DNA from 2 places in the Thioalkalivibrio sp. AKL9 genome. Region 2 is predicted to be linked to the other one. Evidence: predicted binding sites of a transcription regulator. Region 2 holds the regulator's gene; the other holds the start of a gene.

Region 1 (4,386 bases), on a different contig from region 2:
CAGGATGTCGATCAGGCCGTCCTGGGCCGCCTTGGCCATGCCGAAGGCGCCCCAGAAGGCCTTGCGCGCGTTCTGGGTGGACACGACCAGGCTCCCGGTGGGACTGGCCTCCAGCAGCGGCAGGACGGCCTGCGTGAGGAAGAACGGGCCGTGCAGGTTACTGTTGATGACCTTGAACCACAGCTCCGGGTCGTAGTTCTTCATCGGCATCAGGGCGCCGGCCCAGCCCGCGTTCAGTACCAGCCCGTCCAGGCGGCCCAGCGAGTCGCGGATGTTCTCCGCCAGGTCACCATAGTCCTTGACCGTCGCGCCTTCGAGATTCAGTGGGTAGATCGCGGGCTGCGGGTGACCGGCCTGTTCGATCCGGTCATAGACCGCTTCGAGGCCCTTCAGGTCCTTGTCCAGCAGGACCACGATCGCGCCGGCCGCGGCACAGGCCTCGGCAACCGCGCGGCCGATGCCGTCGGCGGCCCCGGTGACCAGGATCACGCGTTCATCGAAGGCGCCGGGTTCCGGGCGGTAGGCGAGCAGGCGGGGAATATCGAGATCGGTCAAGGATGGTCCTCCAGGTACAGGTGCGCCGATTCTAGTCCAGATTGTACGGCCGCTTCGAGCGTGGACGGCAGTGCAGGCGTCAGGTAATCCCCGGCCAGATAACACCCCGGCCAGGGCGTGCGGGCCGGCGGGCGACGTGCATCCAGACCGGCTTGCGCGTCCAGCGTCGCGCGGCGTTCGCAAATGCTGTGGCCGGTCTCGGGTTCGCCCAGTTCGGGGAAGGTTTGGGCCAGGGAGCGGGCGACGGTGCGCCATCGTGCATCCGCCGTCAACGGTTCGAGGTCGTCGGCCGCGGAGATCACGACCGCCAGCCAGTGTGGCGCCCCGGCGACATTCCGCGCGATCAGCCATTGGCCATGCTGGTCCAGCAGCCCCTGTAGTGGCGGAAGATCATCAAGGCGCCGCGCATAGCGCAGGTAGACCGTGCAGATGCTGCGGGCGCCCATGGCATTCAGGCCCTGGTGCGTCGCCTCCCAGCCGGTTTCGTGCGGAAGCAGGGCAGCGGCGGCGGCTGGAGGGGCGGCCAGGATCACGCCGCGCGCCGGGCTCGCCACGCCCTGGCGATCGCGCAGGCGGTAGGGGGCGGCGTCGTGAGTCGTGCTGCGCTCAATGGCGGTGATGCGGCGGCCAAGATCCACTCTAGCGCCACGCTCCCGGAGTTCCTGGACAGCCGGTTCCGGGAACAGCTCGCCGAGTGGCCGCGCGGGGAGGAGAAGGCGCGCGGCCTCCGGGCCATGATTGAGTGCCAGGCGCAGGACGTTCTGGAAGATGCGGGCCGAGGCGGTTCGGGTCGGGGTGTTCATCACCGCCAGGCACAACGGGTCCCACAGGCTCCGAATGAGGGCGTCGGGCTGACGACGCTGGCGCAGCCAGTCGAGGACGGGGAGATCGTGGCGCAGGGGCCGGTGCAACATGGCGGCGGCGCCGGACAGTGCACGCAGGCGTGTACCAAGAGAGTGCTTCGCAAGCGCCCGGTAAAGCGCGGCGGCCAGGGCGGGCAACCGGGGCGAACGTGGTTCCAGCTGGAACGCCGGGTCCTGCGGCCGGGCGGTGGGCTCGAACATGCGCAGGCCGAAGGGCAGGGCCTGAAACGCCTGCTCGGGGTTGATGCCGACCGAACGGATCTGCTGCAGGGTCTGCTGGCAGGCCCCGACCAGGATGTGCTGGCCGTTGTCGAGCGGGGTGCCGTCCAGGTCGAGGCTGCGGGCACGGCCACCGGGGGCCTTGCCGGCCTCGATCAGGTGCACGGGGTGCCCGGCGCGTGCAAGCGCCAGCGTGGCGGTCAGGCCGGCCCAGCCCGCGCCGACCACGACGACGGGCGCGTGGGGTGAGCCGGAGATCATGGCATCAGGTCGCGCGGCGGCGTTGTTCGCGCTTCAGGCGGCGCGCGGTGCGCCACGCGATCCACAACTTGCGGATCGGGGTCAGGCGCACGCGGTGTTCCAGCACGCGGTAGCCGTCGTCGGCGATCTCGTCGAGCAGGGTGCGGTAGATGGCCGCCATGATCAGGCCCGGGCGCTGGGCGTAGCGGTCGGCGTCCGGGAGGTGTTCCTCGGCGCGTTCGTAGTAGCGTCGCGCCCGTTCCGCCTGCTCCGCGAACAGGGCGCGGTGGCGGTCGTCGGTGATGTTGATCTGGAATTCCTCCGGCTTGACCCCGTGCTTGCTGAGCTCGTCCATGGGGATGTACACCCGGCCGCGCATGGCGTCCTCGTGCACGTCGCGCAGGATGTTGGTGAGCTGCAACGCCATGCCGAGGTCGTGGGCGTACTTCAGAGTGCGCCGATCGGTGTAGCCGAAGATGTGGGCGGACAGGATGCCCACGACGCTGGCCGCGCGGTAGCAGTACAGCGACAAAGTGGTGAAGTCCGGATAGCTGTCGTAGTCCAGATCCATCTGCATGCCGTCGATGATCTCGTCGAAGTACTCGCGCCCGAGGTCGAAGGCGGCGATGTGCGGCTGCAGTGCCTGGGTGATGGGGTGGCGGGGTTCGCCGGCGAACAGGCGTTCGATCTCCTGGCGCCACCAGTCGAGCTTGGTGCGCGCAATGCTCTCCTCGCTCACCTCGTCGACGATGTCGTCGACTTCCCGGCAGAAGGCGTACAGCGCCGTGATGGCGCGACGGCGATCCGGCTCCAGAAAGCGGAACGCGTAGTAGAAGCTGGAGCCGCTTTGCGCGGCCTTCTCCTCGCAATACTCGTCGGGGGACATGCGCTCTCGCGTGGCGGGTGTCGAACAGGGAGGAGAAGGCTAGCACAGGCAGCACAGGGGGCGGGAGAGGGCGCCATGAAGGCGGATTGTTGACCTGTATCAAGCTCGGGCCTGGCGTGCGGCCGTAGTCTGCAGAACCAAGGTCGCGAGTGCGCGGCGCACGGTTGTGGAGCCCCGAATGGAACAACGCCTGGTGTTTGACCCCGAAATCCTGCGCCGCTACGACGTGAGCGGGCCGAGGTACACGTCGTATCCCACCGCGCCACAGTTTCACGAGGGCTTCGACGACCGCGCCTATGCCGAGGCGGCGCAGGCCACCAACGGGGCGGACCCGGCGCGGCCGCTGTCCCTGTATGTGCATGTGCCGTTCTGCGACACGGTGTGCTTCTACTGCGCCTGCAACAAGGTCATCACTGGAAATTACCAGCGCGCTCAGCGCTACCTGCAGTATCTGGAGCGCGAGGCCGAACTGCAGGGCGAGCTGTTCGACCGGGAACGCACTGTCGGCCAGCTGCACTTTGGGGGGGGCACGCCGACTTATCTTGGCGATGACGATCTGCGCCGGGTGATGGCGACGCTGGCGAGGCACTTCCGCCTGGACGAAAGCGATGCCCGCGAGTTCTCCATCGAGATTGATCCGCGCGCGGTGCGGCCCGGCACCATCCCGCTGCTGGGCGAGCTGGGTTTTAACCGGATCAGCCTCGGGGTGCAGGATTTCGACCCGAACGTGCAGCGGGCGGTGAACCGCATCCAGCCGTTCGAGGTGACCGCGCGGGCGGTGGAGCAGGCGCGGGCCAACGGCTTCGAATCCACCAACCTGGACCTGATCTACGGCCTTCCCCTGCAGACGGTGGAGACCTATACCGCCACGCTGGAACGCGCGCTGGAGCTGCGTCCGGAGCGCCTGGCGATCTACAACTACGCGCACCTGCCGCAGATGTTCAAGACTCAGCGCCAGATCCGCGAGGCCGATCTGCCGGACGCCGCGGAGAAGCTGGCGATCCTCGAGACCACCATCGCTCGCCTGACCGATGCCGGCTATGTCTACATCGGCATGGACCACTTTGCCCTGCCGGACGACGAACTGGCCACGGCCCAGCGCGCCGGGACGCTGCAGCGCAATTTCCAGGGCTATTCCACACGGGCGGAGTACGACCTGGTGGCACTGGGTCCGACGGCCATCGGCAAGGTGGGCGCCACCTACAGCCAGAACCTGCGCGAGCTGGATGCCTATTACGCGCGGCTGGATGCCGGGCGCCTTCCGGTGTTTCGCGGACTCGAACTGAGTGCCGACGATCGGCTGCGCCGGGACGTGATTACCGAGCTCATGTGCCATTCGCGCATCGATTTCGCCGCGATCGAGGTGCGCCACGGGATCGCGTTCGGCGAGGTCTTTGGGGATGCACTGGAGCGGCTTCAGGGCATGGAGGCCGATGGACTGGTGCGGATCGGCGCGGAGCGGCTGGAGATCCTGCCGCGCGGGCGGTTGCTGCTGCGCAACGTCGCCATGGCCTTCGACGCCTATCTGAAGACGGAGGGCGCGCCGCGCTACAGCAAGGTAGTGTGAGCGGCTTGACGGCGATCCGTTCTCGGCGGAAGCTTTGAACAATAGCAACCGGTAAC
Region 2 (4,386 bases):
CGTGGATGGCGGGTCGGTGGCGATCTGTGCCGGGGGCGGCGGCGTACCGGTCGCGCGTGACGGCGACGGGCGTCTACACGGCATCGAGGCCGTGGTGGACAAGGACCTGACGGCCGCGCGCCTGGCCGCGCATGTCGGGGCGGACAGGTTGTTGATGCTGACCGATGTCGACGGCGTCTACATGGACTGGGGCACACCGGACGCCCGGCGCCTGAAGGCGCTTCTGGTTACGGCCGTGGAGCCGGCGGCGTACCCGGGCGGTTCCATGGGGCCCAAGATGGAGGCTGCACGGCGCGCTGCCCAGGGCGGCATTCGGGTTGGGATCGGTTCGCTGGAGGACGCCGCGGCTATCCTGGCCGGGCAGGCGGGGACCCGGATCCTGCCGGTGGGCGCCGCCTGAAGCCCTTGCCGGAACCCCCGCCTGTTACACTCGATGTTGCACGCCCGCCGCAGAGTTTGCAGGCTTCGAGTACACATGGATCAAGAGTGAAGATGATGCGAGAGATTCAGCGAGCCGCCCCCCTGGTGATCGGTCTGACGGCCGTGGGTCTGCTGGCGCTAGGCTGCGGCAGCGGCGAGCCGGAGGAGTCGGCCGGCCCCGCCCAGGGCCTGGAGCAGGGCGGCATCACGCCGCAGGACATGTCCAGTGACGAGGCGCGGCGCCCGCAGCAAAGCGGCATGCCCGCCGCGGACGTGAAGCGCGCAACCGACTGATTGGATCGCTGGCCTGCGGGGATTCCCCTGCGGGTCACCACATGAGGTCGTCGGGTACCACGTAGTCCTTGTATGGGTCGTCCGGGGCGGGTTCCGATCCGGTTTCGTCCTCGGCGGGGATGACCAGTGGCCATTCCGGATCGCGCTCGCGGATGCGGTCGGCGGTCTCGCGCGGGATGACCCGGAACCCCTTTTCCGGGCGCACATCCAGGCCGGCAAGCGCGGCGCGGCCGTCGGCCAGGCGCTTTTGCAGGTCGGCGGTCACCGGGAGGTGGCGGATCTGCCCGCCCTGCTGGAAGTGATAATCCAGCGCGGAATCGCCGGTGGGAATCGGCGCCAGGTGGGTGCTGACCAGTTCGCGGATTTGCGCGTGGCGGGCCCGGCGTTCGGCACGTTCCTGCTGTTCGCGGTTCTTCTGTCGCGAACGCTCGGCCTGCTCGGCCTTGCGCGCCTCGGCCACGCCCGGGTCCGGACCCGTGTTGCGGTCCTTCTTCTTCTTCGCGTTCCCCTTCTGGGCCTTGTGCTTTTGCGACTTGGCCTGGCGAACCTGTTTTTCGTCGACCAGCCCCGTTTTCAGGAGCTGGCTGCGCAGATCATCCGACATGAATCCTGCCGTGTTCGGTCAATGTGCGGGGAGGATAGCCGGAATGCGGCCTTGCGTGCACCACGTGCTGTTCAGGCGGCCGTGAACTCGCGCAATCCGTCGCGGATCTCGGCGTCCGGCAGGTCGGGGAACAGGGTGTGCAATCGGCGCTGGCGGTCGATGGCGAATGCGGGGGTGGTCTGCGGCGCCACGCGCCGGGCCTCCGCGAGCAGTTGCAGGCCGGCGAGCCGCTCGCTTTGAAGCTCCAGTGCCAGCACCTCGCGGTAGAGCGCGTTGCGCTCGGGGGTGTGGAGCCGCCGGCGCAGTGCGCGGAGGCGTTCGGTGGAGGATGACTGCCAGCGCCGGGCCGTTTGCCGCAGTACGCGCCATTGCGAGGGTCCGAGGGGCTGCGGGTACCACAGGGCAAACAACGCCAGCATCACGTCCACGCCAAATTCGTCCTGCCAGCGCATCAGACGTTCGCGAGCGGTGCGATCGACCCACAGTGCGTCGGCGAATGCCCAGAAGGCGTCGAAGTCCGTGGCCGGCTCCGGGGTGTCCCCGGCTTCAGGCACTGCTCGCGGCGGAGGTGAAGGTGACCCCGGCCGTGTTGCGCAGGCCGTCGGGCTGGAGGATCTCCAGGTCCCGGGTGTGCAGGTTGATTACGCCCTGGTTGCGCAGCTGAGTAAACAACCGGCTGATGGTTTCCTGGGTCAGGCCCAGGTGGTTGGCGATGTCTGCCCGGGACATGGGCAGGTAGAACCGTTCGGGGGACAGGCCGCGGGCGCGATGACGCTCCGACAGGGCGATCAGGAAGGTCGCCAGACGCTGCTCCGCGGTACGTTGGCCGAGCAAGGCGTGCAGGCTTTCGTCCTGGGCCAGTTCCTGGCTCATCACGCTCATCATGTGCTGGCGGAAGGTTGGCAGGCGGCCGGCGAGGTCGTCGACATGCCCGTAGGGCACGGCGCAGACGCTGGTGGACTCCAGCGCAATGGCACTGACCGGATGCTTGCCGGAGTGGATCGCGTCCAGCCCCAGGAGGTCGCCGGCCAGCGCGAAGCCGGTGATCTGTTCGGTCCCGTCATCGGAGATCAGCACCGTTTTCAGTGCCCCGGTGCGGACCGCGTACAGCGCTTCGAACTTGGTCCCCATGGTGAACAGGGGCGCACCCTTGGCGATCGGCCGGCGTTGCTGGACGATTTGGTCGAGTTGCCAGAGTTCATCCTGGGGCAGGCCCATAGGCAGGCAGAGCTGGCGGAGGGTGCAGTGCTGGCAGGCTTGAGTGGGTCGTAGCGTCATGGGTGCAGGGTAGCCGTTTTTTCGACGTTGGGGAAAGCGATTTTCGGGGTATGCCATCGGGGGCGGGAATGCGGTACTGTCCCCAAGAGTTGTAGGCGATTACAGAAGGTTTTGCCGTCGGTCAGGGGGTCGCGCCCCGAGATGACTCGGGGTCCCCTCCCTCCGACGGCTGCGTGGACAATGCGGGCCATCGGTAATTAGACTGAGTCTAAAGTCTGCGGCGTGGTCAGGGTCGGCATTACGCGTGGGGGCTGAGAGACCCGACTGCCAGAACAAGGACAGGGGGAGCGATGATCGAGCGGTTACTGGAGCAATACATACGCTACGGGACCTTCGTGCTGCGGCATCCGGATGGCCGTGAGCAGCGTTTCGGGAACGGCGCGCCGGAAGTCACCATGCAGGTGCATGACAAGGCGGCGTTGCGCAAGATTGGGCGCGACCCGGGCTTCCAGCTGGGCGAGACCTACATGGACGGCCTGTGGTCGCCCGGCCCCGAGGGCCTGCAGGTGTTCCTCGACGTGGCCATGCGCAACTTCGCGCCGATGTTCAAGCAGCGGGTCAACCCTGCAGTGCGCATGCTGCGGGCCCTGATCGAGCAGGGCAACAAGGTGGCGCGCTGCTACCAGAACATCGCCCATCACTACGACGTCGATGAGTGGCTTTATCGTCAGTTCCTGGACGAGGGCATGTTCTACAGCTGCGCCTATTTCGAGCGCCCGGACATGACGCTGGAAGAGGCGCAGCAGGCCAAGTGCGCAATGCTGCGCAAGAAGCTGATGCTGGAGCCGGGGATGCGCGTGCTCGACATCGGTTGCGGCTGGGGCGGTCTGGCCTTCCATCTCGCCGAGCATGCCGACGTGCAGGTAGACGGCGTGACGCTGTCGAAGGAGCAGCTGCGGGTTGCCCGTGACGAGGCCAAGCGTCGGGGGCTCGAGGATCGAGTGCGGTTTCTCTATCAGGACTACCGCGAACACGACGACCAGTACGACCGCATTGTCAGCGTCGGCATGTTCGAGCATGTGGGCACGCCCAACTACGAGACGTTCTTCCGGCGCGTACATGATCTGCTGAAGCCGGAAGGCATCGCGGTGCTGCACACCATCGGGCGGCAGGAACCACCGGGTACCTCCAACCCCTGGCTGAGCAAGTACATCTTTCCGGGCGGGTATACGCCGGCCCTGTCCGAGGTGATGGGCGCGCTGGAGCCCACGCCGCTGTGCACCACCGATATCGAGTTCTGGCGCCTGCATTACGCCGAGACGCTGGCCGAGTGGTATCGCCGCTTCCAGACGGTGCGGGCCGAGGCCGTCGAACGCTTCGATGAGCGTTTCTGCCGCATGTGGGAGTTCTACCTGGCCAGTTGCGAGGGCACCTTCCGCTGGTGGGATCAGGTGGTGTTCCACGTGCAGATGGCCAAGCAGCAGGATGCGGTGCCGCTGACCCGCGATTACCTCTATCGGGACGATGCCCCCGAAGTGATCTCCACACCGCCCGGGAAGGCCCGGGCACAGCGCAGCGACGCCGCCTGAAGGCGAGGCGAGGCGAGGGGAGCGATCCGGGGCCGATCCCGAAAGTACTGCAAAACTCGGGCGAACCGAACGCGCATTCCCTACACTAGTGGTCACGTTGCGGCCATGCCGGCGGTAACCACCCATTCCGGAGCAGGGGCGCGTGTTCGGTCGCTTTCGTAAACGCAGGGAGGCACAGGGCCAGGAAAGCCCGCAGGCCGGCGGACCGTCACAGGAACATGTCCTGATCGAGGCGGCCGGGCGCAGCCGCATTACCGAGGT

The links. Region 2 encodes FNR, which switches genes on or off when oxygen is low (the NO sensors DNR and NnrR bind a similar motif). Its sites were predicted from a motif close to TTGATNTANATCAA; they were not measured.
Region 1: a site for FNR is predicted at 2,853-2,866, ahead of hemN (oxygen-independent coproporphyrinogen III oxidase). Genes of this name have one in related genera too.

What each region holds. Positions count from the first base shown of each region.
Region 1 covers NZ_KB905113.1:49,298-53,683, reverse strand. Annotated here, with positions in the region: gene D573_RS0110730 (SDR family NAD(P)-dependent oxidoreductase) at 1-555, opposite strand, end outside; gene hpnE (hydroxysqualene dehydroxylase HpnE) at 552-1,898, opposite strand; gene hpnD (presqualene diphosphate synthase HpnD) at 1,903-2,763, opposite strand; gene hemN (oxygen-independent coproporphyrinogen III oxidase) at 2,942-4,330, shown strand.
Region 2 covers NZ_KB905109.1:141,243-145,628, forward strand. Annotated here, with positions in the region: gene D573_RS0108360 (carbamate kinase) at 1-400, shown strand, start outside; gene D573_RS0108365 (hypothetical protein) at 496-714, shown strand; gene D573_RS0108370 (DUF2058 domain-containing protein) at 749-1,318, opposite strand; gene D573_RS0108375 (DUF2390 domain-containing protein) at 1,390-1,872, opposite strand; gene fnr (fumarate/nitrate reduction transcriptional regulator Fnr) at 1,865-2,596, opposite strand; gene D573_RS0108385 (cyclopropane-fatty-acyl-phospholipid synthase family protein) at 2,887-4,125, shown strand; gene D573_RS0108390 (hypothetical protein) at 4,268-4,386, shown strand, end outside.